2 regions of the Jeotgalibaca dankookensis genome follow, and region 2 is predicted to be linked to the other one. Evidence: a T-box and tRNA genes for the amino acid it is inferred to sense, from the RefSeq annotation. Region 2 holds a T-box; the other holds one or more tRNA genes.
The links. A T-box is a leader RNA that pairs with one kind of tRNA and senses whether it is charged. The one in region 2 lies ahead of leuS (leucine--tRNA ligase), so its partner is inferred to be a tRNA-Leu.
Positions count from the first base shown of each region.

Region 1 (15,689 bases), 180 kb from region 2:
TGGTTGTTCTTAGTGTTAATTGGAACAGCGTTAGGTACATTAACTTACTTCATATTTAAATGGGCAATCTTAAAGTTTGATATCAAGACACCAGGACGGGAAGAATCTCAAAACTTAGATAACACTTTAATTCGAGAAAAAAGATACGATGAAATTGCTACCATTGTTGTAGAAGCACTTGGAGGAAGAGATAATATAGCAAATGTTGAAAACTGTATTACACGTTTAAGAATTGATTTGAAGGATGTTAGTGTTGTTGACAAAGGATTACTAGAAAAGTCTGGATCAACAGGATTTTTCTTCCCGTCTGAGAAACACATTCATATTGTCTATGGACCACAAGTAGAATTTGTTCGGAATGCGGTAGACCAAGCAATGATTTAAACAAAAATCTAAGGCGGTTTTAGGAGGAATTAAAAAATGAGGGCATTATACGATTCGAAAAGTAAAACGATAAACAATCGAGGAATTAAACATTTATTATCTGACGAAGAAAAATATAAAACATGGTTGATGTTTGAAGTTGCTTTGGCACAAGCACAAGCAGAAGAAGGCTTTATCCCAGAAGAAGCAGCAAAACACATAAAAGAAGCTGCTAAAATTGAAAATATTGATTTTGAAGAGATGGATCGCATCTATCGGAAGATAGGGCATGGGTTTGTCCCCTTCTTAAAAGTGCTAGTTCAAGCTTGCCCCGAAGAAAGTGGAAAATATATTCATTATGGAATTACTACACAAAATATCCAACAAAGTTCGCAATTATATATGGTAAAACAGGTCCATCATAAATATATGCAATTGATTGGAGAAATTTTAAGAAACTTGAGTACTTTAGCTGAAGAGCATAAAGATGCAGTGATGGCTGGTCGAACTCATGGTCGCCATGCTATTCCGATTACATATGGGTATAAGGTTTCCGTTTGGATTAGCGAGTTTATTGAGTGCTACCAAAGAATGCAAGAAGTAGAAAAACGAGTCTTCAAGATTATGATGGGGGGAGCGGTTGGTACTTTCAGTTCAATGCCTGAAGTAGGTCCGACAGTTCAAAAACGTGTAGCTGAATTAACGGGTATGTACCCTATGGAAGTTCCTTCCCGAAACATTAGTACTCATAAAATTGAATATATGATGAATCTAGCTTTGATGGTCAATATTTGCCATAAGATAGGGGAAGAAGTATATAGTACAACCCTAGAAGAAATTGCAGAAGTTTCGGAAGGTTTTAGTGAGGGGACAGTTGGGAGTAGCACCATGCCTCATAAAATCAATCCAAAGCTTGCGAAAGGAATTATAGCAAATTCACAAAAACTTTACTCTTTACCTGGAGTGGGCATGTATTCATCAGTACGACCTTATGAAGGAGATAGTAGTAGTTATATGTTGTTTGATGGAATATTGGAAGAAGCTTTGGAACTGACCACGGAGGTATTACTGAGAACGGAAGAATTGACTCGAACTATGGTGCCACATAGAGAACGCATGTTGCATAATGTGTGGAGGAATAAAGGTCTTGATAATACTGAAAATGTGATGATGGAATTGGCGAATAAGTTAGGAAAAGATAAGTCCCACTCCTTGATGTATGAAATTGCAATGAAAACTGCAAATGAAGGAGAAGATTTTTATACGAATCTTATAGCTAATGACTTGATTTCTGAAGAATTCACGGAAGAAGAAGTACGAGATATGATTGATCCAAGTAACTATATTGGTTTATCTGTCGAAATCGCAGAAAAAGAGGCAAAGCGTGGTAATGAAATTGCTAGAGAAATTTCTGAAAAGTATCAATAAGTAATTGTTCAAAAGAGGCCTCTATCCAAAATAGATAAGAGGTCTCTTTATTACTCACGAAAAAAGTTGTTAAGGAAGGGGAAATCATGGATTATAATAAAGCTAGTTTACTTTTACATGAAGCAAATAAAGGGAAAATTTCAGTTGAAAGCAAAGTAAAAATAAATACGCGGGAAGACTTAGGATTAGCGTATACACCAGGAGTGGCGGAACCTTGCCGAAGAATTGCTGAGAATCCTTTGGATGTTTATCAATATACCTCTAAAGGAAATTTAGTAGCAGTTATTACAGATGGGACCGCTGTTTTAGGCCTAGGAGATATTGGCCCCGAAGCAGCCTTACCGGTTATGGAAGGAAAAGCTATTCTATTTAAAGAATTTGGTGGAGTAGACGCTTTTCCGATATGTCTAGATACAAAAAATTCAGAAGAAATCATTAAACTAGTAAAAAATATTGCGCCAACTTTTGGAGGAATTAACCTAGAGGATATCTCTTCGCCACGATGTTTTGAAATTGAGAAACAGTTGAATGAATTATTACCCATTCCTGTCTTTCATGATGATCAACACGGAACTGCTATCGTTGTAGCAGCAGGAATTCTCAATAGTTTACGATTAATCGGGAAAAAGATAGAAGAGTTAAAAGTTGTTTTAAACGGTCCTGGTGCAGCTGGTACAGCTATTATCTATTTATTAATGGAAATGGGCGTAGAAGATATCATAGTCTGTGATGAAAACGGCATCTTGGCCGAAAGCAGATTGACTCCCTTAGAAAAACATAAAAAAATGATAGCAGAAAAAACAAATCCACGGAATATACAAGGGGAGTTAAAAGAAGCTTTGAAAGGAGCGGATGTGATGATAGGGGTGTCGGTAGGAAATATTCTTACTAAGGAAATGATTAAATCTATGGCAACTGATCCAATCGTATTTGCTATGGCCAATCCTATTCCAGAAATGTTGTACGAAGATGCAAAGAAAGCCGGTGTAAAAGTGATGGGAACAGGTCGATCAGATTTTCCTAACCAAATTAATAATGTGTTGGCTTTTCCGGGAGTATTTAAGGGAGCTCTTTCAGTACGAGCATCCACAATTAATCATGAAATGAAAATGGCTGCAGCATATGCCATTGCGGATATGATTTCAGAAAATGAATTATCAGAAGAATATATTATTCCCGATGCTTTGAATAAAGCGGTAGCAGAGCAAGTTGCTGAGTATGTGGCACGTGCCGCAAAAGAGACCGGGGTGGATGGAATCTAATGAGTAGAATAGAGCAAGATTCAATGGGTGAGATAAAAGTTTCCTCGGAAGCCTTTTGGGGAGCACAAACACAACGAAGCTTAGAGAATTTTCGTATCGGAACTGAAAAAATGCCCCTGCCTTTGATAGAAGCGTTGGTACATATAAAAAAAGCTTGTGCGCTAGTAAATTTAAGAGAAGGAAAGTTATCGGTTGAGAAGTCTACAGCGATTCAAGATGCTTGCACTTTGTTACTAAATGACTTGAATCGGAATAAGACTCACTTCCCTTTGTCCTTATGGCAAACGGGTAGCGGTACTCAAACCAACATGAACGTGAATGAAGTTCTTGCCCACCTGGCTTCTTCCAGTCAGTCAATCCATCCTAATGATCATGTTAACCTATCACAAAGTTCGAACGATGTCTTTCCTACAGCAATGCATATGGCTGCTTTTGGACAAATAGAAAATAAACTTCTCCCTGAGATAGAAAAATGGTTAGAAATACTGGAAGAGATGGAAAATACCTATGCCCATGTAATCAAAATAGGTCGTACTCATTTACAAGATGCTATCCCTATTACGTTTGGACAAGAAGTAGGTGGGTGGAAAGCGATGATTGAAAACAGTCGGAATGCGATTCAATCCAGTAGTAAAACTCTTTTAAAATTAGCAATCGGAGGAACCGCAGTAGGCACAGGCCTACTTGCTCCTGAACAGTTTGGAAGGAAGGTAGCGAAAGAGCTGAAGAAATCGTTGGGAGTACCATTTGTGAGTGAACCCAATAAGTTTTTTGCTCTGACGAGCCATCAACCACTATCCTTTGTTCATGGGTCTCTGCGAGCGCTAGCTGGTGATTTAATGAAAATTGCGAATGACATTCGTTGGTTAGCAAGTGGTCCGCGTAATGGACTTGGAGAACTTACACTGCCTACTAACGAGCCTGGGAGCTCGATTATGCCTGGAAAAGTAAATCCCACTCAAGCAGAAGCGTTGACGATGATTGTAGCTCAAGTAATGGGAAATGATACAACAATTCAATTCTCAGCAAGTCAGGGAAATTTCGAACTAAATGTTTATAAACCTGTTATTATTTATAATTTTATTCAATCAGCAAATTTGTTGGCGGATGGAATGGAATCATTTAGGAAGAAATGTTTAAACGGACTAATTGTAAATGAAGAAAAAATGCTCACATATGCAAATAATTCACTAATGTTAGTAACGTCATTAGCTCCTTATATAGGTTACGATAAAGCAACTAAAGTAGCACAGAAAGCTTATTCTGAAAAACTAAGTCTAAAAGAATCAGCAATTTTATTAGGATATGCTACACAAGAAGAGCTAGAAATATGGCTAGATTTTAAAAATATGATTCATAATTAAGCCCTTTCATTTTTCTTATGTTATACTAATTTATAACTAATAAGAGGGTGTTAAGAATGCTAGATTTTATGGATATATATGATGACCTAACTGAGAGTGAAAAGAAAGTTTTAGTCTACATAGTTAACCATTTAGAAGAAATACCTTATCTAACCATTAATCAACTTGCTGAGTTATCATTTGTATCTAAAACTGTAATTATTAATCTTTCTCAAAAAATGGGCTTTAGTGGCTATAAAGAGATAAAGTTCCACATTAACCAGAAAATAAGAGAAAAAGTTTCAAAATCTGGTAGTGATTACCAATCAGTTCGTGAAACCAGAAAGAATAGTATTGAAAAAACATTTTCTCTTGTCTCAGATGATGATTTAGAAATTTGTGCGGAAGAGATTTTAAACGCTAGAAATATTTTTATTATGGCTAGAGGTGCAAGTAAGCCAGTAGGTTATTATATGGAGCATCTATTTTTTTCTATGGGTATTCACTGTTTTTTCATAAAAGATTATAACTTGTCTGAAACCTTTACTAATTTAGTAACAGAAGAAGATATAATCATATTAATCTCTTTGTCTGGGAATACTAAAAAGATTATTGACACTGCAAAAAAGGTTAGCTTAAAAAAAGCTAGAATTATTAGTTTAACTTCTTTTCAAACGAATGTTTTATCTACCTACTCAGACCTGAATTTATTTTGTCATTCTGATGAAATTGATACAAAACAGAATGATTTAATCTCAAGATTAGGTTTTTTCTTATTAGTAGACTTAATCATCGAAACAATAAAAACAAAAGTAAGATTGCCAGAGAATTAAGAGAATAATAAGTCAAAAAATAGCACTGACAATTCAATTTGTCAGTGCTATTTTTTGACTTTCATTCGTGTTAATCTTAACTTAATGAGTATTATAAAAAAAGGAAACTGGAGCGAAAAGAATGGATCAAACGAACAGTAATACTTTTACATTTATATCCAGGGATGGAACAGAGATTGTTGTTTACAAGTGGTTACCAAAAAAAGATATTAAAGTGAAAGGGATTGTGCAGATTTCTCATGGTATGGCTGAAACAGCAAGAAGGTATCACCGCTTTGCAAAGGAATTAAACGCAAATGGCTTTATCGTTTATGCTAATGATCATAGAGGACATGGTCAGTCAGCGGAAAGTATTAAAAATTTAGGCTATTTAGGCGCAGAAGATGGGTTTCGGTTACTCGTAGAAGATATTGCGCGACTCTCAGACCTGATTAAAGAAACCTATCCTGACCTTCCTGTCTATATGTTTAGCCACAGCATGGGGTCCTTTGCTGCGCAGAGGTTTATCATGGATTACCCTAATAAAATCGAAGGTCTCATTCTAAGCGGGTCGAATGGCCGACAAGGAGCATTATTAGGAGTAGGAAAAGGTTTAGCAAAGCTAGAATCCAGTGTTCGAGGGAAAAAAGCCAAATCAAAACTGTTAGATAAGCTTATCTTTGGTACCTATAATAAAAAGTTTGAACCAAAACGAACGGGATCAGAATGGCTAACAAGAGACAAGGATGAGCTGGATAAATATATAGAAAATCCCTATTGTGGGGGCGTATTTCCAGCAAGTTTCTTTTATTATTTTATAGATACATTGCAGTATATTGAAGACGAAAATAATTTTAAAAAAATACCCAAGCAATTGCCAATCTTGATTATATCGGGAGACCAAGACCCAGTTGGAGATTTTGGTAAAGGTGTTAAAAAATTGTATAAGAGATACGAAGAAGTTGGCGTAAAAGACCTTTCAACAAAACTTTATGAAGGAGCTCGACATGAATTGTTAAATGAAATCAATAGAGACGAAGTAACAGCGGATATCGTTGAGTGGTTGTTAAAGGAGAACAAATGAATAAATTATTGGTTATAGAAGACGATAAAAATCTATTGCGTGTCTATCAATCGTTTTTGCAGAAGCATAATTTTAACGTTTTAACAGCTGAGAATGGCAAACAAGCTTTGAAAAAAATGGAAAAATATACGATTGATCTGATTATTACCGATGTGATGATGCCTGACTTAGATGGGTATCAATTTTCACGATTATTGAGGGAAACAGGTGATCAAACGCCCATACTTATGATTACAGTAAAAGATACGTTTGAAGACAAGAAAAAAGGTTTTCGAATCGGTATTGACGATTATATGGTTAAGCCAATTGATATGAATGAAATGATTTTGAGAATAAATGCTTTGTTGCGACGAGCAAAAATATCTCATGAGAATGAACTAACGGTAGGCAATACGACCTTATATGAAGAAACACTAATTATGAACGAAGATGGGGAAGCCATTGAAATGCCTCAAAAAGAATTCCAATTACTTTATAAGCTTTTATCCTATCCCAATAAAATATTTACGAGACAACAGTTAATGGATGATATCTGGGGATACCAATCAGATTCCGATGAGCGGACGGTTGATGTGCATATCAAGAGGTTAAGAAGTAAGCTACAGAACAACCATGATTTTGAAATTATAACGGTAAGAGGGTTGGGATATAAGGCGGTTTTGTTAAATGAAAAATAAGATTAAAGCAAATGTGTGGCTCTATTTCTCACTGGTTGTTTTTAGTCTGATTCTTGTTTCAGCCCTAGGGGTGGCCTTAATTTTACTAATAGCCACTTACTTTGATATTATTCCTAAGGACAAAGGGAGCGTTTATCTCATTATTTTTATTGCTTTATTTCTCGCTTTAATAAGTAGTGGTATTTCATCTCTGGTAGGTAGAAAATTTCTACAACCCATTGTGGCCTTGCGGAAAAGTATGCGACTTGTGGCGCAAGGAGATTTTTCAGTACAAATTGAAGAAGAAAAGGCTGCCGAAGAAGTGCAAGAATTGTATTCAGATTTTAATTTAATGGTTCGAGAACTGGGTGGCATTGAAACATTGCGAAATGATTTTATATCAAATGTTTCGCACGAATTTAAAACACCTATATCGGTCATACAAGGTTATATCCAACTTCTTCAAAGTGAATCCATCCCAGACGAAGAACGAAGGAGCTATTACAAACGTATTTATGAAGGGAATCAACAATTAATTACTCTAACAGATAATATTCTCCAACTTACGAAACTTGAAACCCAAACGATGGGATATGAGAAAGAAAAATTTCGATTGGATGAACAAATACGGGAGAGTTTATTGTTTCTTCAACCAAAATGGGAAGAAAAAGAATTGACTTTAGATATCCAGATTGAAAAGATTACTTATTCCGGCAATAAAGAACTTCTCTACCAAGTTTGGTTAAATATATTTGAAAATGCTATTAAATATAACAATCTAAAAGGTAACATTACCGTTAAAGCAACTAATTTTGCCAACCAAGTAGTGATTGTTATCAGCGATACGGGTGTAGGAATTAAAGAGGAACACCATCAAAAAATATTTGAAAAGTTTTTTCAAGAAGATAATAGTCGGAAAACAAGTGGAAACGGACTCGGGTTCCCATTAGTACAACGCATATTAGAGTTGCACCATGGAACGATTCAAGTTGCGAGTAGTCGCGGAAGAGGCGCTAGCTTTACGATTACCCTCCCGCACGAAAGTTCATCTTGAGTTCATATACCTTTGTTATCCTCCTCTTACAAGTAAAATAGGAGGACGCAGAGATGATACGAATTATTACAGACAGTGCAGCAGATATAACACTAGAAGAAGCCAAAAAAAATAATATTGATATTGTACCTTTGAAAATAAGCTTTAATGAAGATGAAATAAAGCAAGAAAAGACCGAAGACTTTGATTTATTTTATCAAAAATTGATGACTGCCACTGCTTTGCCATTAACAAGCCGGCCTTCACCAGAACAATACTTAGAATATTTTAAAAAAGCCGAAGAAAAAGGTGACGATGTTCTAGTCTTAACCCTTTCTAGTGGGCTAAGTGGTACCTATGAAAGTGCTATGGTAGCGAAAAAGATGTCACCTTATAAAGTAAAAATTACTATTATTGATACAGAGCAAGCGATTTTAACACAACGTATGCTTGTCGAATACGCGGTTCAATTACGTGATTCGGGAAAAAAAATAGAAACAATCACAGAAAAAGTAAATGATTTGAAAGATCGTGTTGTCGTTTGTGGTTTAGTTAATACCTTAAAATATTTAAAAATGGGCGGAAGAATACCAAAAAGTTTGGCATTTATTGGTGAAAAATTAAATATCAAACCAATCATTATTCTTGAAGACAAATCATTAAAGGAACTTTCAAAAAAACGCGGTAGAAAAGCCGGGAAAAAATCCCTTCAAAAAGAATTAGAAAAAGAAAAATTAGATCCTGATTTCCCGGTTTATTTTGGATATACGCTCAACAAAGAAGAGGGTTACCAATTTAGAAAAGAAACAGAAGAAAAATACCAGTTAACTCATTCCAAACTATTCTCAATAGGTGGCGTGATTGGAACACACGTTGGACCTGAGAGTTTAGCTATTGCTTTTGTAAGAGAAAAATAAACAATTTTTGGAAAGGCATCTTTATGCTTTTCTTTTTTTTATCTATTTTTTTAATTAAACAGCAAGCTAGCATATCTGTATTTTTTTTGGTATAGTAGGGATATAAGTTTAGGTGCGCCTAAACTATTTTAGGTTACTATTTAAATAATTATGTGGAGGTAAAAGTGTGAGTAAAACAATTGATGTGAAAAACCTAGATGTTTCATATTCTGGAAATAAAGTCTTGCAAGATATTAATTTCTCACTTGAGTCCGGAAAGCTAATTGGAATACTTGGTCCTAACGGAGCAGGGAAGTCGACATTAATAAAAGCAATGTTGGGTCTCATATCAAAAGATAGTGGTGACGTTAGCATATACGGAAAATCAGTTGATGAAATGCGAAAGGATATCGCCTACGTCCCGCAAAGGTCTAATATTGACTGGGATTTTCCAATTCTAGTAAAAGATACTGTTCTTTTAGGTACCTACCCAAAACTTGGTTTATTTAAACGACCAAGTCAAAAAGATAAGGAGTGGGCACTAAAGTGTCTTGAAAAAGTTGGGATGGAAGACTTTGCTGAGAAGCAAATAGGTGAACTATCAGGTGGCCAACAACAACGTGTCTTCGTTGCGAGAAGTTTGGCTCAAAATGCAGACGTCTTTTTCTTAGATGAACCTTTTGTTGGAATTGATGTTTCGAGTGAAGAAATTATTGTGGATATTCTAAGAGAATTGAGAGATCAAGGGAAAACAGTTTTTGTGATTCACCATGACTTAAGTAAAGTCGAAGGATATTTTGATGATATCATTTTGATAAATAAAGCACTGTTTGGAGCTGGTCCGGTTGAGGATGTCTTTACACCTGAGATTATGGAAGCAGCATTTAAGACACCATTATCAGTACTTGAAACGATGGGAGTGAAAGGATAATGGATTTTATAAATGATTTAATGACCTATGGATTCTTACAGAAAGCCCTAGTAACATCCGTAATGGTCGGTATTATTTGTGGGGTAATTGGAAGTTTTATTGTTTTAAGAGGAATGTCTTTGATGGGAGATGCAATTTCTCATGCGGTCTTACCAGGGGTAGCAATCTCTTACTTACTTGGGATTAACTATTTCTATGGTGCGGTAGTAGTAGGAATTTTAACTGCCTTTGGAATTGGTGCTATTAGTCAAAATAGCCGTATAAAAACAGATGCAGCTATTGGGATTGTTTTCTCATCTGCCTTCGCTATTGGGATTATCTTAATCACCAAAGCGCAAAGTGCAACAGACCTGACACAAATCTTGTTTGGTAACGTCTTGCATGTCAGAACATCAGATATGTGGATTACGATGGGCGTAGGGGCTGTTGTCTTGTTAGCTGTCATTCTTTTCTATAAGGAACTGCTTATTTCAAGTTTTGATGAAACCATGGCATCTGTTTACGGATTGAATACGCGTTTTATACATTATAGTATCATGGTTCTCTTGACACTTGTAACGGTTGCTTCACTTCAAACCGTTGGTGTTATCTTGGTAGTATCGATGCTGATTACACCGGCTTCAACTGCCTATTTACTGACAGATCGATTGTCAATCATGATTGTACTCGCGTCCATTTTTGGAGCAATAGCAGCCGTAGCGGGTATTTATTTTAGCTACGTTCATGACCTTCCATCTGGTCCAGTCATTGCGCTTGCAACCACCGCTATTTTCTTGATTGCTTTACTCTTTTCACCAAAACGCGGTTTATTATGGCCAATGTTAAGTAAGAAAAAAGAGGTTACTGTTTAATAGATAAAAAAATTAGGAGGAAACAAAACAAATGAAGAAAATATTTAAATATTTATTAGCACCTAGTGCGGCTCTTATGCTGCTGATAGGGTGTGGAAGCAACGAGGCAACAACAGACGAAGCAAGTAATAGTGATGATAAATTACAGGTTGTCTCGAGCTTTACCATTATTCAAGACCTTGCCAGAGAAATCGGTGGCGATGATGTTTCCATTCATAACTTAGTTCCAACCGGAACAGATCCACATGAGTATGAACCACTTCCATTGGATATGAAAAAAGCAACAGACGCTGATATCTTATTTTATAATGGTCTAAACCTTGAAGGTGGAGAAGATGGCTGGTTCTTTAAAATGATTAATTCTGTTAATCAAGATATGGATAACTTGTATAGTTTAACGGAACGTGTAGAACCAATGTACCTAAGTGGTGAAGATGGTAAAAAAGATCAAATAAATCCTCACGCATTTATTAACCCTGCTGTTGGTATTAAGATGGCTGAAGATATGCGTGATGCTTTCATAGAAAAAGATCCAGAAAACAAAGGAAATTATGAAGAACGAGCTACAGCTTATCTAGAAAGATTAAAAGAAGTTGAAAAAGAATACCGCGAACGTATTAATGATATTCCTGAAGAAAAACGTATCCTTGTAACAAGTGAACGTGCTTTCCAGTATATGGCTGATGAATATGGATTAAAAGAAGGGTTTATTTGGGCAATTGATACCGAAGAAAATGGTTCACCAGAACAAATTAAATCATTGATTGCTTTTGTAAAAGATAACAATGTACCTGTTCTCTTTATTGAATCAAATGTAGATACCAGACCTATGGAAACTGTTTCTAAGGAAACAGGCGTTCCATTTTCCGAAAAACCAATCTACTCTGACGAAATTGGGAAACCAGGGGAAGAAGTAGATACTTATATGAAGTATCTAAATTATAATATTAATTTAATTCATGATGAACTGAAAGAACATTAAAATATAGAGTAAAAAAAAGCTATCCCCAAGCGAATCATTCGCCTAGGGATAGCTTTTTAAATAATAAAATAATGATGCGGCCAAGAGGACTTGAACCTCCACGGGATTTCTCCCACCAGCCCCTCAAGCTGGCGCGTCTGCCATTCCGCCATGACCGCTTAAGAATTAACAGAACTACTATAGTATAATTCTGATTGTAGTCTTTGTCAATAAAAAAAGAAAAGATGCTCATGCATAAGCTAGCATCTTTTCCGTTTCAACTTCATTATTAATAGCCTTGTCGGTTATTTTTAGGAATAAATAGTTGTGGCGTTGTACGTAAAACAATGAGCAGAACGACAATCGTAAAGGTACCTGTTGCAAGTGCGCTAATACTGTTCATGGTAATCGAATAAAACCAAGGACTCCATCCTTCTGGGGCAAATTGTCCCCAAAAGTAGTAACCAGCAATTGTATGCCAGAAGTAACGTGCAAAAGTACCAACAAGTGAAGCTAAAATAATAACTAAAACAGAGTGTTTTGCATCATTGTTATTTAAATCTGCTCTCATTTTATTTGCCCATAAACCAGCAAAACCAGTAAATCCAAAGGCAACGAAATATTCAATAAACCCTTGAAGAGGGGTAAGAATATAAGCAGTTCCCACTAAAATATGCAGAACCCCCCACAAAAAACCAGCCGCAAGTCCTGGTTTCAATCCACGACGCAAAGCATATAAGACCAGAACAGGTTGCCCAACGGTTATCGAAAAACTCGGTCCAATATTGAGCGGAATAAAAGACAAAGCAGTCGCTAGAGCGGCTATAATAGTTGCTTCAATCCAAACTGATAAATTTTTTGACATAAAAACTCCTCCTTCTGTGGTAGAATCTCAAAAAACCTACAACAAAGGAGGAGGATACTTAAAAGGTTTCCTCAACTCACACAATTCCTACGCTCGTATTAACGAAACAGGTTCGAAGGGTTAGAATAGTTCATTCAGTCTCAGCCAATAAATGGCCCCCCTTTGTGATAAGTAATGATTCAATTAATGATACTTTAGCATACTTTTTAAATAAAGACAAAAAAATCTTAATTTTATTCAAAATCCATATCAATTTCAGGCTCTTTTTTGAAATCATAAACGCCACTTCCTTGCATTTCAAAAGCATCATCTTGTGGTGTATATCCGATATCGACATGCGCTTGGTAAATATCCATTCTAGGAAAACGATTATTCGATACGCCGTTTACTAAAAGAAAAGGCTCTTTTAGAGTTGCTTCTAAACAGCAATCGATAAGGTGACACAGATCGCGTTCAGATAAATAAACAGAAAAAGCGTCTGCGTTGGAGATATCTGGGGAAATGTCGCCATTAAAGGCGCCTATTCGAATACCAATTGCTTCTTGGCCGTTTGTGTAAGCGTGATAGCTAGCCAAGGCTTCCATGAATACCTTAGATACACCATATAAATCCGCTGGCCTCGGATAATCAGAAGTCTTAACTTGTACATTATCTGGGTAGTTATCAATAGCGTGAACGGAGCTAGCAAAAATAATACGTTTAACCTGATTGGTTTCTTTTTTAGCTTCCTCAAATAAATTATAAGTTAGCTTGAAATTCATATCCAGAAGAGAATCATAAAAACCTGCATCCGGACTTGGATCGCCAGCTAGGTGGATGACATAGTCAGTCTCCTCTAATAAACCACTCCAGTTCTCAGGTTTAATGAGATCTGCTTTTTTGATGGTAGAACCATCCATTAAATGTTCTGGCATTTTTGAAAAATCGATATCCACAAGTGTCAATTGATGATCCTTTTTTAAATGCTCAACTAAAACAACGCCGATATTACCAGTTGCGCCGGTTATTAAGATTGAAGACACAATATAACCCCCTCTATAATAGATGCTAGTGTCATCGTAAAATGTAACGCCTTTAAAGTCAAATAATAGTCTAGACTTATTTATTTGGTATGATACTCGTCTAAAAGTGTTAGACTAAATAGTAAACACGTAATGAGTATTTACTTCTAGAAAAGAAAAGAATTGAAAATAGTTTTCAGTTATACTTAGATAGACTAGAAGCTGAGGGAAGGGGAAAGTTAAATGACAGAAATGGATTACGAACTATATATGGATACGGCCGTATTGGCTGGACAAATTATGCTTGAGAGCAATGCGGAAACCTATCGGGTTGAAGAGACGGTTACGCGTATTCTTGCTCTAACCGAATTAGGAATGATTGATGCTTTAGCTATAACGACAGGGCTGGTAGCAACCCTTGATAACTACGACATGCACGCGATTACAGTTGTTAAACGTATTTCGAATCGAAATACAAATCTAGGAAATATTACGCGTGTTAATGATATTTCTAGACGTGTAACCAGTGGCCTGCTTCCAATTGAGGAAGCCTTTCAGCTATTAAAGGAAATTAATCGCATCCAATATAATCCCTGGACGCAAGCGATAGCCATCATTGGGTTTATCCAGACAATTGTAATTCTCTATCAAGGTGGATTAACAGAATTTATTGCGATTATACCCGTTTCTATCAGCGTAGCATTCGTACAATATTTTGGAAATCGTTGGCATATTAAACCTTTTGTGTTGGATATGGTAGCAAGTTTCTTAATAGCGATTTTAGCAATTGGTATCTCTAAACTCATTCAAACGCCTCTTTCGCAAAACATTATGATTGTTTCGGCTATTACTCCTTTATTACCAGGAACAGCTATGACGAACGGTGTTCGAGACATATTCCGTGAGGATTATATGTCCGGAGGTGCAAAAATATTAGAGGCTTTTCTCATTGCTATTTTTATTGCAATCGGAATCGGAACTGGGTTAGTGTTAGGAGGCCGATTATTTAATGGATGATATTCTTGTACAATCGCTCGTAGCTTTTGTCGCAGATGTTTTTTTTGCGGTCCTTTTAAAATCACCGAGGCGCTCTTTGTTTCAGATTGGCTTAACGGGAGCAGTAGGGTGGTTCATATATTTATTGAGCGTTCCTTATGTGGACAAGGTTGTGGCAACTTTATTTGCGAGCTTAACAATTGCTTTATTATCTCAATACTTTGCGCGAGTATTAAAAACACCAGCGACAGTGTATTTTTTACCTGCTTTTATTCCATTAGTTCCTGGTGAAGGTGTTTACCGGGCCGTCTTTGCGTTTATCGAAAGTGATTATAGTAGTGCGACAGTTCATTTAAATGGCGCTTTATTGATTTCTGGAGCGATTGCTGTGGCAATATTTCTAGTGGATTCCTTGATTAGCTTAAAATTACGATTGAATTTTATTAAATTCAATAAAAAAGAAGATTAAAGTGAGACTGTAATAGATTTGTAATGTAACTAGTAGCTGGTAGTAACGAAAAAATGATACAATTGTCAAGAGGGGGAGAAGACGTGTCTGAAAATAAAAAATCGCGCGTTCAGCGCAATAAAACAAAAAATAACCGTTCTGATTTAATCCTGAAATTATCAATTGGTCTTTTAGCAATGGCACTTATTATATTAATGTTTGAATTCTTTTATCCAGGTTCCAACCAAGATCCTGAAGGAGATATCTTAGCGGGCATGGACCAACAAGAAGAATCATCTTCTGTCATGGCATCTTCTAGTTCACCTGAATCTATCGAAACGAAAGAATCTGAAAGTGAAGCAAAAAAAGAAGAATCAAAAGAAGAGTCAAAAGAAAAACCAAAAGAAGAACCAAAAAAAGAAGATGAAATTATCGAAGTAGCATCTGATGACCCCAATGTTATTAAAGCATATTCGGGGGAGTGGGAACCGGTAGAAACGAGTCAAGGTGGACCACATGTAACCAATTATGAAGATGGAAGTGCCGATCGTATTGAGATTAGACGAGCAACATCTCAAGTAACAGGAGTTTCTGAAGATGATATGATAGAATATTGGGTTGGCAGTGATGGTGGCGCTGAAGACAAAGTAACATCAACTATACTAGAAACGTCAACGCAACGTTATTATAAAGTTTATCTAACTTGGAATGATGGACAAGGTTGGCAAGTAACACGTTATGAAGAAATATATGATTTTA
Region 1 is NZ_CP019728.1:1,144,697-1,160,385, reverse strand. Features, by position in the region: gene BW727_RS05740 (PTS transporter subunit EIIC) at 1-384, shown strand, start outside; gene BW727_RS05735 (class-II fumarase/aspartase family protein) at 421-1,791, shown strand; gene BW727_RS05730 (NAD(P)-dependent malic enzyme) at 1,878-3,053, shown strand; gene BW727_RS05725 (class II fumarate hydratase) at 3,053-4,417, shown strand; gene BW727_RS05720 (MurR/RpiR family transcriptional regulator) at 4,474-5,229, shown strand; gene BW727_RS05715 (alpha/beta hydrolase) at 5,351-6,292, shown strand; gene BW727_RS05710 (response regulator transcription factor) at 6,289-6,969, shown strand; gene BW727_RS05705 (HAMP domain-containing sensor histidine kinase) at 6,959-8,002, shown strand; gene BW727_RS05700 (DegV family protein) at 8,056-8,898, shown strand; gene BW727_RS05695 (metal ABC transporter ATP-binding protein) at 9,065-9,808, shown strand; gene BW727_RS05690 (metal ABC transporter permease) at 9,808-10,659, shown strand; gene BW727_RS05685 (metal ABC transporter solute-binding protein, Zn/Mn family) at 10,691-11,641, shown strand; tRNA gene BW727_RS05680 (tRNA-Leu) at 11,717-11,799, opposite strand; gene thiT (energy-coupled thiamine transporter ThiT) at 11,910-12,485, opposite strand; TPP riboswitch at 12,553-12,657, opposite strand; gene BW727_RS05670 (NAD-dependent epimerase/dehydratase family protein) at 12,719-13,507, opposite strand; gene BW727_RS05665 (threonine/serine exporter family protein) at 13,730-14,503, shown strand; gene BW727_RS05660 (threonine/serine exporter family protein) at 14,496-14,951, shown strand; gene BW727_RS05655 (YrrS family protein) at 15,035-15,689, shown strand, end outside.
Region 1: it encodes a tRNA-Leu, which carries the amino acid that the T-box ahead of leuS (leucine--tRNA ligase) is inferred to sense. The anticodon was not compared.

Region 2 (15,689 bases):
TAGGCGTGTACTATAATAGTGTTGAGTAATTTCTTTAAGTTGTTGTACTTCATCGCGATCAAGTAAATCACTGATAAGTGACATAAATTCTTTATCTTGTTCCCATTTTTGATAAGTCATTAGCTAGGCTCCTTTTAATCGTTCAAGAGTTATTATACATCAAATTAGATGATTGAGAAGCTTTTTTGCTTTATTTAGACAAAATGATATATTAAAATTCCCGCAGCAATCGCGACATTTAATGATTCCGCCTGTCCATATATCGGAATATAAAGGTTATGGGTCGTTTTACTTAAAATTTCTGTTGATACACCATTTCCTTCATTACCCATTACCAGAGCGATGTTTTTACTTTTTGCTACTTGACGGTAGTCTTTTGCTAAAGGATCAAGAGCAGTCCCATAGACATTCTCAAATTTTTCAACGACACTCAATAGATTTGTACGGTAGATAGGCAAATGAAATTGGCTCCCTTGCATAGATCTCACAACCTTATCGTTATAGGGGTCTACACTCCCGCTTCCAAAAATAACGCCTGTAAAACCAGCTGCATCTGCCGTTCGAACAATTGTTCCGGCGTTTCCAGGGTCTTGAACGCCGTCTAAAAGAATATACTTACCTTGATAAGTTATTGGTAGGTCTTGATCAGGTATTTCTACAGTACAATAGATGCCTTGTGAAGTTTCTGTTTGCGTAAGATTATTCATAACATCATCAGTGACTAATGTAGCTATTTCTTGATGGTTTTCTTTTAGTTTATACAAAAATTTTTCAGTAACAATTATCTCTTCAAGCTTTACTTGGCTCTTAACCGCTTCTAAATACAAATGCTCGCCTTCGATAACATAATATCCCATCTCTTTACGACCTTTTGCGGTATGTAATTTTTTTAACTGTTTTATTTTTTGGTTTTTTATCGAGGTAATTTTTTCCATTACAAACTCTCCTTAACGTTCAAAAAAGCCACTGTCTCTAAAAGAAAACAGTGGCTTCTATAGTATGCATTATAATGAGAAATAATTCAATGGATCAATTCGCACGCCATTTTCATAGACCTCTAAATGGAGATGAACGCCGGTTGATTCACCAGTTGTTCCCATAATTCCTAATTGTTGCCCTTGACTAACTGATTGTCCTGGCGCAACTGATAAAGATGGTGTCATATGAGCATAGAGTGTTTTAACATTATTCCCATTTATGGTGCCATGATTAATTACAACATGGTATCCCCATGAAGGACTAAAGGTTGCAACTTCAACTGTTCCTTCTTTTGCGGCTACAATAGCACCACTACCAGCAAAGTCAATCCCGCCGTGCAAACGGTAGGTGCCATCTATCGGATGGAGTCGCATACCAAATGGAGAAGAGATATAACCAGAAGCTGGATTTATAAATCCGCCAACAGAAACTTCTGGAGTAGAAGAAGTAGGCGCGGACGCGGAATCGACAGATGCCACAAGGTTTCCACTTGCTTGCTCACGGGCAGCAATTTCTGCTTGTTCGGCTGCAGCTTTTTCCTGTGCGATTCTTTCTTTTTCCAGTCTTTCTGATTCAATCCGTTGTTCTTCCGTTGCAATATCCTCACCAATAATTTGAGCTTGTGCTAAAACGTCAGATTGTGTAGCTTCTAAATCTTTTTTCTCAGCTTTCGTCAATTGTGTATTTTCTAGTACAAGCGCAATTTGGTGATTAAGTTCATTTTGTTGCGCGACGATATTGTTTTTACTGACAATGATTTGTTGTTTCAATTCTTCTGCTGCAACTTTTTCTTCTTCTACGAGTTGTTTGGAATCTTCAACTTCTTTTTTGTCATTTTCTTGTTGCGTGACAATTTCTTTGTTCGCTACAAGAAGATGATTAACTGTTGTTACTTTTCCCACTAGATCTGTCAAAGATTCAGCGCTTGCTACAATAGACACGACATCGGTTAAACTTGCTTGTGTTTGAATAACACGTGCTTGATTATTCAATTTTTCAGTCCGTTGTTCAATAATAATTTCTAAAGCTTCAATACGATCTTGTAATGCGTCAATCCGCTCTTCTATTTCATCAAGAGCTTCTTCTTGCGCTTCAAGGTCTAATAAAAGTTCATCGATATTATTTTGTAATTCTTGTACATTGTTCTCTAAATTCCTTTTTTCGTTTTCTAGGCTATTTAACGAGTCTTCTTTTTGGTTTATTTTATTTTGAATTTCTTGTGATTTTTCTTCTAAATGTAGCTTTTCGCTATTTAATTCGTCCAATGTATCTGCTTGTGCTTGGAACCCACCAGCAAATGGAGACAATAAAATAATCGAAGATGCTAAGGCAATATATTTTTTATGCTTCAATGTGTTCTCTCCTTCTTTTTTCAACAGTAATGAGTATAACATTGAAGAATTAAAAAATATGTAAACAGAGTATGACATTTTGGTTTCAAATTTTCGCACATATGTACGTGAATTGTCTTTTTATTGTCTACTTAAGTGAAAAAGTAAGAATTAAGATAGTAATAAATTGTTTTTTTATATTTTTTTCTTTATAGCATGTTACTTTTTGTTACATTTGTAATCTTTCTGTAACAAATATTTTGTATTCTGTCCGAACTTTTGATTATAATTAATGGATAAGAGCAATCTGATCCAAGGAGGTAGAGAAAATGGACGCATTAGAAAGAGTAAAAAGGATGCAGGGTAAACTTACCCAAGCACAAAAGACTCTCGATAACTTTGAAAACTATTTAAAAAAGTTCGAGTCCGAACAAACTAATATCCATTCTTTAATAGACTACTATGGTCAAGACGAATGGCATCAAGACCGGCAAATTTTTAATGATCCGGTTTTAGGAGAAGATCCGGTAAATGATCTCTTAATAGACAACCATCAACTGACAATTAAAATGCTTGAAATTGCTACAAAAATCATAAAAAACAACAGGGAGTGAGAAAATGGAATCAACCGAAAGAGTTAAAAGGATGCAAGCTGAACTTGTCCAAGCAGAACAGCATGTGAAGCAGTTTGAGGAAGCGTTAAAAGAATTTAAAGAGGGACAAGTAATTATAAAAAAAGTAGCGAATTATTACGGTAGCAATGATTGGTACGCAGATAGAGAAGCGCATGAAGGTAAAAGAATGGAAGTAAACTACAATACTTCTATTCTCGGTGAGGATGAACCCTATGATTTATTAATAACGAATCAACAATTAGCCATTCAGATGTTAGAAATAGCAACCGATATGATAAAAAATTTCTAAAAAAATCAGAGCCTCGCTAATATATTAGCAAGACTCTGGTTTTTCTATTTAATCAATTGATAAATAGCATCTGCATAAATCGCTGTGGCACGGAATAAATCATCCAAAGCTAAAAACTCATTTGCTTGATGCATGGTGTCAATACTGTCCGGGAACAAAGCACCGTAAGCGACACCTCTTTCCATCAATCGTCCATAAGTACCGCCACCTATGGAACGTTCTTGCCCTTTTTGACCCGTATGTTTTTCATAGACATCCAGTAACGTTTTAACCAAAGGATCATCAGCTGGAACGTAGTGAGGCTCTTTACCTAAACCCTCTTTTTTAACTGAAACACCAAGTGGTTCTAACGTTTCTTTTATCTTATCTTCTAGAGAGTTTGCATGTACACCTGTTGGATAGCGGAAGTTTAGAGCGATTTTACCCCCATCTTTTTCTGTAAAAGAAAAGATACCGGCATTCATTGTCAATTCTCCCATAATAGCGTCTGTGTGCGCCACACCTAAGTCTCGAGCAGCAAAATCTAAATGAATATAGTCCGTAATTAATTTAAAGTAGGTTGCTGCTTCTCCACCAAATTCAAATTGATTTAAGAAAACAGCTAAATAAGTCGCAGCATTTACGCCTGCTGCTGGGTTCATTCCATGGGCAGATTTACCCACTACTTCAATCGTCACTGTCTTTCCTTCTACAGAGAAAGAGCCAGTTATCGGGTTCGCTTCAATAAAAGTCTTCCAAGTTGTTTTTATTTTTTCAACTTCCTGACTGATAAACACAACTTTTGCATCTTGTGGTACCATGTTTTCACGCATACCCGCTTCAAAATCAATTAGTTGATTCTTTCCACCTTCAAGATTGTTACCTATAGTCACGTACAGAGACTGATTACCTTTTTCGCCGTTAATGATAGGAAAATCTGCATCTGGTGAAAAACCAAAGCCCGGTTTTTCTTCATGCTTAAGGTAATAGTCCATACATTGCCAACCGCTTTCTTCATCGGTCCCAATAATCATTCGCACACGTTTAGAAACGGGCAATTTTAGATCACGGATAATTTTAATCGCATAGTACCCTGCCATTGAAGGACCTTTATCATCACTAGACCCACGGGCGTAAACACGATTATTTTTAATAACAGGTTCAAAGGGATTAGTTTCCCATCCGGTACCAGTTGGTACAACGTCTACATGCCCGAGTACACCCATTAATTCTTCACCTTGACCAAACTCAATATGTCCGGCTAAGTTACCAACATTTTTTGTTAAAAAACCATCACGTTTCCCTATTTCTAAGAAAGCATCAAGAGCTTCTTTTGGTCCTGGACCAACTGGCATCTCAGGTGTCGCTTTTTTGTCATCTCTAACACTGTCAATACGTAAAATGGTAAATAAATCTTCTAAGAGCTCTTCTTTTCGACCCTCTACCTCTTTTGTCCAATTAATTTCCATTGTGGCACATCCTTTTCTAAAAAGTCATAAACTAAGTTTAGCATTTTTACTTGTCTTGTGGCAAAAATTCCTTGAGCTGATCTAGCTCTTCTTTATCCAACGGACGGTATTCGCCACTTTTCAGCGTTTCATCTAACTTTAAACTTGCCATTGATTGCCGTTTCAAATAATTGACTTCCTTCCCACATGCTAAAACCATTCGTTTCACTTGATGAAATTTACCTTCTTCGACCGTGATTAATACCTTGGAAGTCCGATCAGTTTGTTCAATAATTTGAAGTTCAGCTGGTAGACATTTATAGCCATCTTCCAAGACAATTCCTAGCTTGAATCGTTCTATATCTTCCAGATCCATCACACCCACTACTTCTGCGTAGTATGTTTTTTTGACGTGCTTTTTTGGTGATAATAAAAAATGAGCAAGCTCGCCATCATTCGTTAACAATAATAATCCTTCTGTGTCCTTATCTAACCGCCCCACTGGGAAAGGATTGAAATGCTGTTCTTCTGGCTGCAATAAGTCAATAACCGTTTTTTGAAAATTATCTTCAGTTGCACTTAAATAACCGGCTGGTTTATTCAACATCAGATATATGAATTCTTGATAAGTAATCGTTTCCCCGTTTACAGAAATATGGTCTTGATTTAAATTGAGAATGTAATCTCCTTTTTTGACTACCTGATCATTAACCCTGACAACTTTCTTTTTTAACAATTGTTTGACTTCTTTCCGACTCCCAAATCCCGTATGAGATAAAAATTTATCTAAGCGCATTTAAGAACCACCTTTTACTTTATTTTGAATTTCTCTCGTAAGGAACCGACACGTTCTCCCAAGACTTTATCTGCAATTCTTAACTTAAGAACGAGATAGATATAAACCGCTCCGCCAACAGCTGCGATAATGAGAACTAGAAGTAATGCAAATATTTTACGATCGGGAGTGATAAATACTTGTAAAAGACGATTTGTTACATGCGAAATGATATACATATAACCAGTAGCTAAACTTATTAAACCAATGGTTTTACTTGTTTCTCTTACGTTAAAAGGAACTAACCGATATACTTTAATAAAAGATAAGACCGCTGTTACAATAAAACCGATGCTTGTGGCATATAGAGCACCTGCTGAGCCAAATATAGCGAGTAGAGGGTATTGTATAATCAATTTTACACCTAGGCCTATAAGGAGGTAAATAATGGCTTCTGTGTGCTTTCCAAAAGACTGTAAAATGGAAGACACAATTGTGAAAGCTCCTAAAATAATCGCCATCATAGATGCAATTGATAACATGCGAACGCCAATTGGCGACACGTCAGATATCGCATAGAAGACGTTATAGATAGGACGTGATACAACCATCATTCCGAATGCAGCCGGGAACATCACAAACGAAAACAGCTCAAAGATTTGGCGAATTTGATTACCTAACGCACGTTTATTTCCTTTCACATAATTTTCTACTAGAAGTGGGATGGATGTTGCTGCCATTCCTACTGCTAGGGATATAATAATCATAATGAGTTTATCGGCATTGAAACTAAACAAACCGTATAAGGTACTAATAATTTCTTTATTATAATTTGTTGTCTGCAACATAATGGGTTCAAAGGTAAATTGATCAATTAGTTTCGCAAATGTGATACCAGATCCGATAATAATGAAAGGAATTGATTCACGCACCATTTCTTTAATAGCGTCTTTAACATTCACATTATCACCAGAGGTATCCGCCGCAATCATCTCTCCATATTTTTGCATATGTTTGCGATAATACCACATTAAGACTACTAAAGAAGCAGCAGCACCAACAAAAGCTGCAAAAGTAGAGTGCGCAACTGCAGTTGGAAATTGACCGTTTAATACTTGCATCACAATAAAGGTTGCTAAAAGGATGTAAGCAACCCGAACAAGTTGTTCCACAACTTGCGTAATCGCTGAAGGCACCATATTTTGATAACCTTGGAAATACCCACGAATTAAACTCATAACTGGAACAATCAACAAAGCAGGCGCCAACGATCGGATAACCAGTGCATTGGCTTCAACAGAAACACCTGGACTTCTCGCACCAATTATCGGAGCGAGTGCAAACATAATAATGGCACTGATAAGGCCGGTTATTACCATTAATAATGTGCTCTTTTTAAAAAGCTCCTGTCCCTTTCCATATTCACCTTTTGCATTATACTGGGCGATTTGTTTCGACATAGCTGATGGAAAACCAGCAATACCAATTGCTAAAAAAAGTTGGTATGGTGTGTAGCCAATTGCGAATAATGCATTCCCCATATCTGAGCTTGCGCCCATCATAGCAGTCCAAGGAATAATATAAAGGGCTCCTAGTAACCGCGAAAAAATACTTCCAAAAGTCATCCAGAAAGTTCCTTGAACCATCTTATCGCCGTCATCATTGTTATTTCTTGGCTCTTTATCGCTAGGTAGTTCTACTTGTGTTGTCTCTAAAGCTTTTTTTTGCTGTATTATTTCATCTTTTGGCATTTTACAACCCTCAATTTTTATTTTTTTATGGATTCATATCATTTTACCAGACAACACAGTGTTTTCAAATTACAATTCCAACGAATTGCAGTTAAGAATCATTAAAGATTGGTAAACAACACAATTAAAAAATGTGTTTAATAACTACCAAATAAGATGTATAATAAAAGTGAGGAAAGATTTGTTGTTCTTTTCTTAGTCTTGACGCGGGTATTAGTTCAAATAGAAAAGAGGGACTGACATGATTAAGCGTAGCTTGAAGTTTTTCGTTACTATTTTCTCATTCCTGACCTTTTTCCTTTATCTAAGTCCTATTGTGCAAGCAGCCTCCTCACAATTCATTATCCAAGGAAATACAAATGAGAAAATCATTGCCTTGACCTTTGATGATGGTTCTGACGGGACAAACTTTGGATCTATTCTAGATATCTTATCCCAGCATGGTATTAAAGCCACCTTCTTCTTAACTGGTTCTGGAGCTAGCGCGCATCCGCAGCATGTTAAAAAAGCTGTTTTTGCTGGACACGACATCGGCAACCATTCCTATGACCACCCCGATTTTACTACCATTTCAAAAACGGAAATACTTTCTCAACTTTCACAAACAGAAACTATTATAAAAAGTTTAACAGGCCAAACTACTAAACCTTATTTCAGAGCACCTTACGGAGCAACCAATGCGAGTGTTTTAAAAATTGTTGGTGACGCTGGTTATACCTACACATTCCACTGGACCATTGATTCTCTAGACTGGACGGGTAACAGTGCGACAACCATTCAAAATCGGGTCATGAATAACCTACAACCCGGTACCATTCTATTAATGCATACCGGATATGGTGCTACGGGAACCTTGCAAGCATTAAAGACACTTATTCCCCAATTGAAAAATAAAGGATACAAGTTTGTGACCGTATCACAACTGTTAGGTATCCAATCACCACCAGGAGTTGGAAATACCTACACCGTTAAAGCTGGTGACACCCTATATGCAATTGCGCTTCGCTATGGTGTAACAGTTACCCAACTTGCTAATGCTAACAAGATTACCAATCCAAACCTCATTCGCGTTGGACAAACACTTACGATTCCAGGCGGTACGAGCACACCAACTCCCCCTGCCACTCCAAGTCTTCCTTCAACTACTTATACTGTAAAAGCTGGTGATACCCTATATGCCATTGCAGTTCGCTATGGAGTAACGGTTACCCAACTTGCTAATGCTAACAAGATTACTAATCCAAACCTCATTCGCGTTGGACAAATAATCAAAATACCGGGAACAAGTAGTGCACCAATAACACGTACCTACACAGTTAAATCCGGAGATACCTTGTATGCGATTGCCAATAAACTAGGAACGAGCGTAGAAAATCTAGTCCGTAAGAACAATATAGCTAATCCTAATTTGATTCGTGTTGGACAAGTTCTTCAATATTAAAATAACAAGGAGTAGGAAAGCATATCCTACTCCTTGTTATTTTGGGTTAATTTGCGACGATATTTACGAGTTTACCAGGGACTGCAATGACTTTGCGAATTGTTTTATCAGTAATCATTGCTTGTATTTTATCATCTGCCATTGCCATTTCAGTTAGTTCTTCTTTTGTAGCATTGATGGCAACTTTTTTACGTGCACGTACTTTCCCATTTACTTGAAAGATTACTTCCACTTCATCTTCCTGCAAAAGACTTTCATCATATGTAGGCCAAGCGATAGTTCCGATGCTAGCGGTATGCCCTAATTTTTTCCAAAGTTCTTCTGCTATATGTGGCGCAATAGGAGCTAGTAATTGAAGGAAGCCTTCCATGTATTGAATAGGTAGCGCCTCCGCTTTATTAGCTTCATTTACAAAAATCATCATTTGTGAAATAGCCGTATTAAAATGTAATTGCTCGTAGTCTTCTGTAACTTTTTTAACTGTTTGGTGATAGAGTTTGTCTAAATTACCAGGATTAACATTGGTTATGCGGTCGCGAACCTTACCATTCTCATCAATCATAAGACGCCACACCCGGTCAAGGAAACGACGGCTAGCTTCAATTCCATTTTCACTCCAAGCAGTACTTGCATCTAGTGGCCCCATAAACATCTCATATAAGCGTAAGGTATCTGCCCCGTGTGATGTTACAATATCATCTGGGTTTACTACATTCCCTTTCGATTTTGACATTTTTTCATTATTTGTTCCTAAGATCATTCCTTGGTTAAATAATTTTTGGAATGGTTCTTTTGTTTTAACAATGCCAAGGTCGTAAAGGAATTTATGCCAGAAACGCGCGTAAAGCAAGTGAAGAACTGCGTGTTCTGCTCCCCCAATATACAAATCAACATTTTGCCAGTAATCCAATGCTTCTTCTCCAGCTAATGCAGAATCGTTACTTGGGTCCATGAAACGTAGGTAATACCAAGAGCTACCGGCCCACTGAGGCATAGTATTGGTATCACGACGTCCTTTCATACCGGTTTTGGGATCCGTTACATTCACCCACTCTTCTATGTTCGCGAGTGGTGACTCTCCGGTACCACTTGGTTTGATTTTATCGGTTTTAGGTAGTAAAAGTGGCAGTTCTTCTTCCGGAAGCGTAGTTGTCGTGCCATCTTCCCAGTGAATCACTGGAATTGGTTCTCCCCAATAGCGTTGGCGCGCGAATAACCAATCACGTAGACGGTAAGATACGACCGCTTCCCCGACTCCATTTTCAACCAACCATTCATTCATAGTCTTAATAGCTGTTTCTTTATCCATTCCATCCAAAAAATCAGAATTGATATGTGGACCATTACCGACAAACGCTTCTTTCGAAACGTCGCCTCCTTCAAGAACCGGTATAATTTCTAGACCAAATTGTTTTGCAAATTCATAGTCTCGTTGATCGTGAGCGGGAACAGCCATAATAGCACCGGTTCCATAAGTTGAAAGAACGTAATCAGATATCCAAATTGGAAATTCTTTCCCATTTACAGGGTTAATAGCATAAGCACCGGTAAAGACACCCGTCTTTTCTTTGGCTAGCTCTGTCCGCTCTAAATCACTCTTAGTAGCAATTGAATCAATGTAATCTTGGACTTTTTCACGTTGTTCATCACTGACAATTTCTTGTACCAATGGTAATTCCGGAGCCATAACAGCATATGTAGCACCAAACAAGGTATCTGGGCGTGTTGTAAAGACTTGGAAGGATTTATCTGTATTTTTGATTTTAAACGTTACATTTGAACCTTCTGAACGACCAATCCAATTACGTTGCATATCCTTAATGCTTTCTGGCCAGTCTACTAATTCCAAATCATCTAACAAACGATCTGCATATGCGGTGATTTTTAACATCCATTGCCGCATAGGTTTGCGATATACTGGATAGCCACCACGTTCGCTAACACCATCAACAATTTCTTCATTTGCCAATACGGTTCCTAGTTCTGGACACCAGTTTACAGAGACTTCTGCCTCGTAAGCTAAACCTTTTTCAAAAAGTTTAGTAAAAATCCATTGAGTCCATTTGTAGTAATGAGGATCCGTCGTATTAATTTCTCGAGACCAATCATAACTAAAGCCAAGGGACTGAATTTGGCGTTTAAAGGTTTGGATATTATGGGCTGTAAACTCTGCTGGATCATTTCCGGTATCAAGTGCATATTGTTCTGCTGGTAATCCAAACGCATCCCATCCTATTGGATGAAGAACGTTAAATCCCTGAGATCGTTTCATGCGTGCTAAAATATCGGTTGCTGTATAACCTGAAGGATGTCCAACATGCAATCCTTGTCCTGATGGGTAGGGGAACATATCTAAAATATAGTACTTCGGCTTATCAGAATGAGATTCTGTTTTAAATGTTTCGTTGTCACTCCAATATTTCTGCCATTTTTTTTCAATTGCTTGATGATCATAAGCCATTTTTTAATCTCCTTTAAAATTTTTTATTTGTGTAAACAAAAAAACCTATAGGCTCCCCCCCTTGGAGAGTCTATAGGACGAACATTTCGTGGTACCACCTATATTTAAACTTATCATGCCTATAACGTAGCGACACGGCTTTACTTACTTTTAATTCAGTATAGCGACTACTGAGGTGAGTTCAAAAATGTCATCCATGCATTTTCACCGACCATGCACTCTCTTGGGGAATCAATTGTTTACTAGTCCTAGTCAAAGTCTTTATTACTTTGTAATTATAGCAGTTTCATTCATTATTTTCAAATAAGGTTATTTAATGCGTAAGTTTTGGCCTGGATAAATCAGGTTACTCGTTACATCATTCCATTCAATTAACTGCGTTAAAGAAACATTATTTTTTCGTGCAATCGAGTACAGTGTATCTCCACTTGTAACGACATAGGAGAAGGTTTCTTGTACAGCATCATTCACAAGGGATTCTTCAGTCCTGTTTGACTGGCTAATTAATAAGGTTTGCCCTGGAACGATAAAATCAGTCGTTAACTCATTAGCTATTTTTAAATCTGATAATGATATTCCAAATCGCGCAGCAAGGCTATATAAAGTATCACCGCTTTGAATGGTGTAGGTCTGACCCATCTCAACGAGTTCATCGGGAACAGTTGGTTTAGCAGGTGGTTCTTCAACGCTGACTGCTTCTTTAATAAATAAGACTTGTCCTGGGTAAATAAGGTCTGAGTCTAATTGATTAATTTCTTCTAACTGAGATAAAGACATACCAAACCCTTCAGCAAGGCTATATAAAGTGTCACCACTCACAACCGTATATGTGCTTTCCGGAGAAACAACCGGATTTGAAGCACCCTCCTCTACGGAGTTATTTTCTATTTGATTGCTTACTTCTGTGGAAGCCAATGTAAGTAATTGACCAGGGTAGATAATATCGTTATCTAATCCGTTCCAATTTTTAATTTGTTCAATAGAAACACTATATTCTTGGCTAATGGCCCAAAGGGAATCATTTTCTTTGACTTGATAGGTATCTGAAATTTGTACTAAAACATCTGATTCTGGTACTGAGGGGATTGCTTGCTCTTCTTCGACGCTATCGTAAATGTCTAACTCATTTGTTTCAATAATTTGATTTAATTTAACATCATAAGCACTGTCGGTTGCATAACGACCAGTCAGATATTGTGTTGCATCTTGGTAAGTTTCAGTATTACTTTTCCAAGCACCGCTATAATAATTTGGATCCCAGCTTGTGCCATTTTTTAAAACTTGGGCATAATCTTCTAAGGACTCAGAATAAGATGGGTATTTTCTAAATCCAGCTTCAATTTGGTAATAATTTTGATTACCACTATCTTCTAAAGTCGGCATGATAGCCGTTTCTCCGTTATAATTACCTTTGATACCAAAGAGATTATAATTTGGTTCAGATGCTAAACTACTTTGCCCCCAACCACTTTCAAGAATCGCCTGTGCCATCATAACCGAAGCATATAAATCATTCTCTGCTGCAATTTCAGTTGCAGGCGAAGTAATCGAATCTAAAAAAGGATGAACCGTACTCACCTTCAGCGGAGATGGAAACTGGCTACTCGCCGCTACTTCTGGTACCGAGGCGACTATAGTTGAGACAAGAACAGAAACGCCCACCAGAGAAACAACCTTCATTTTCCTTTTTTTAATAATATCTAACTGGTTTTTTGATATTTTCAAGTTAACAATCCCACCTAACTGATATTTTTTATACTTTTCCATTATAATAGTTCTAAGTGAATAAAAGCATGACTTTTGAAAACTGTTATAATTGTCATTGTTTTGTAATATTTAAGGAGGAAGATTCGTGCTAGAAAAAGCCATCGATTTTAGTCATTCTTTACTAAAAAAAACAGTTGTACCAGGAGATATAGTGATTGATGCTACCGTCGGAAAAGGCAACGACTCGCTACTATTAGCAAGTTTAGTTGGTCCTTCAGGTAAAGTAATCGGATTTGATATCCAAGAACAAGCGATAAAGCAAACAAAAGAAAAATTTCTACTAACAGGTTTAAGTGAGCGTTTAGAATTGCATCAAACGAGCCATGAACATGCACATACCTTTATTCCAGAAAACAAAGCCATTGGAGGTGTTATCTATAATCTTGGTTATCTACCGGGTGGAGACAAATCGATTACAACGACCTACCAGTCGACTTTAACCAGTATAAAGCATTTGTTGCCTTTATTACGCGTTGGTAGTCTAATGGTACTGGTTGTATATAGTGGGCATCCAAATGGCCTAAAAGAGAAAGAGATGCTCTTAAACTACGTTAGTGGCCTAAATCAAACGGACTATACCGTTCTTTCATACCAATTTATTAATCAACAGAACCACCCACCCTTCGTTATTGCAATTGAAAAACGTAAAAAGAAGCACCCTATTTAAAAAAGGATGCTTCTTTCTATGCTAATCCAAGTTCTTGTTTCAGAACGTCAATTTTGTCTGTTACTTCCCATGTAAACTCTTCATCATTACGACCAAAATGACCATAAGCTGCTGTCTTTTGGTAGATGGGGCGACGTAAATCCAACATTTTAATAATGCCCGCTGGTGTTAAAGAGAATAGCTTGCGAATTGCAGCAATCAATCTTTCTTCTGAGATTTCACTTGTTTCAAAGGTATCGACAGAAATAGAAACTGGTTCAGCAACACCAATAGCATAAGCTAGCTGGATTTCACACTTAGTTGCAATACCTGCTGCTACAATATTTTTAGCAATATAACGTGCTGCATAACTTGCAGAACGATCCACCTTTGTGGCATCCTTACCTGAAAAAGCCCCACCGCCATGGCGTGCATAGCCTCCATAGGTATCCACAATTATTTTACGACCAGTTAAACCAGAATCTCCTTTTGGACCTCCAGTTACAAAACGACCAGTTGGATTAATATAGTATTTGGTTTCACTGTCCAATAGATTTGCTGGAATGACTGCTTGGATAATTTTTTCCATAGCATCGTATTTGAGTGTTTCGTAAGTGACTAACTCGTCATGTTGTGTACTCAAAACGACGGTGTCGACACGAAATGGCTTATCATTTTCGTCATATTCAACTGTTACCTGTGCTTTGCCGTCTGGGCGTAAGTAGTCCATCGTGCCATTTTTTCTAACTTCAGCTAAACGTCTTGTCAATTTGTGACTCAAACTGATTGGGAGTGGCATAAGTTCTTCGGTTTCATTAATAGCAAAACCGAACATAAGTCCTTGGTCACCTGCACCAATTGTTTTTTCATCTGTTTGTAAAACAGTTTCGTCATCTCTTGTTTCTAATGAATGATTGACACCTACAGCAATGTCGTCAGACTGTTCATCTAGTGCGACCATTACCGCTAGATTTTCAGCGTCAAAGCCATACTTACCGCGTGTATAACCAATTTCGGTTACAGTATCACGGACAACTTGCTGGATATTCGCATAAGCGGTTGTGGTCACTTCACCAAATACAAAAACAAGTCCAGTTGTCACAACTGTTTCACACGCAACGCGTGCTTGTGGATCCATAGATAATAACTTATCTAAAATTGCATCACTAATTTGATCAGCGATTTTATCTGGATGTCCTTCTGTTACTGACTCTGATGTAAATAATCTTTTTTCTACCATTTATATTCCCCCATTTTTTTGGTTACAAGGCTCTCCTTTTACTGGATCCTATCGGGATATTGCTCTCGGCCTTTAAAATTGCAATAGTTATACTATACGCTTTTCAAGTAGAAAATGCAAGACAGAATCGCTGATTACCTTGACAATTCTCTAGCAATTTTTTATGATGACTTGTACAGGTATAAATCTGGTAAGGAAGTGTAGCATGAAGAGTATCTTATTAAAAATCAGAAAAAAAATAAACCACCCTGCTCTTTTTTTTACTATCTTATCACTCGCTCTAATCACTTTTGGAACTATCTTGGGAATTGATCAAGATGCAATCCAAATTTTTCCTTTTATATTACTTTATTTATTTGTTTTACTAAGCAACTTATTAGAAGTTACCTTGATTAAAAAACTTAATGCGGATTTCGATCCCCCTGCTTTTTTGAAACAATTCTTTTGGATTAGTATGGTGACAGTGCTTTTACTTTTCTTTATTTTTGTAAACTGGCTTAGTACCAGCTTATTAATACTCTATATAGTGTTTATACTAAGCTCTCTTCACCCAAAAATAAAAATGGAACAAACAATTTTTTATCCACTTTTACAATTATTTTTTAAAGTTATTATCATAAATATACTTGCTTACTATGTTCAGACTGGCTATTTAGAAGGAAAAATTTTACTGGCACTATTCCCACTCTTTTTCTTTTTTATACCTTTCCTCTTATATAGTCAGAAAAATATTTTCCAAGAAAAAAATAATTGGTTTCAAAAAGTAGTAATTAACTACTTTACCAACATAATAACCTTGAGCTATTTAACAGGAGTTATAGCAGTTTTGTTATATTTTAGTTTCATAAAGTTATCACTCATCTATTCGATTGCTTTTATTCTACCTATTATAGCATCTATACTAGCAGTTTTACTTAGGAAAAAAGCGTTCATTAATCATCCGTATAG
Region 2 is NZ_CP019728.1:966,575-982,263, forward strand. Features, by position in the region: gene BW727_RS04725 (HD domain-containing protein) at 1-120, opposite strand, end outside; gene BW727_RS04730 (TrmH family RNA methyltransferase) at 195-935, opposite strand; gene BW727_RS04735 (peptidoglycan DD-metalloendopeptidase family protein) at 1,005-2,330, opposite strand; gene BW727_RS04740 (DUF4298 domain-containing protein) at 2,639-2,923, shown strand; gene BW727_RS04745 (DUF4298 domain-containing protein) at 2,928-3,233, shown strand; gene pepV (dipeptidase PepV) at 3,278-4,681, opposite strand; gene BW727_RS04755 (pseudouridine synthase) at 4,728-5,456, opposite strand; gene BW727_RS04760 (putative polysaccharide biosynthesis protein) at 5,471-7,186, opposite strand; gene BW727_RS04765 (LysM peptidoglycan-binding domain-containing protein) at 7,428-8,627, shown strand; gene leuS (leucine--tRNA ligase) at 8,674-11,088, opposite strand; T-box leader at 11,159-11,353, opposite strand; gene BW727_RS04775 (LysM peptidoglycan-binding domain-containing protein) at 11,398-12,855, opposite strand; gene mnmM (tRNA 5-(aminomethyl)-2-thiouridylate-methyltransferase MnmM) at 12,941-13,522, shown strand; gene metK (methionine adenosyltransferase) at 13,539-14,741, opposite strand; gene BW727_RS04790 (hypothetical protein) at 14,947-15,689, shown strand, end outside.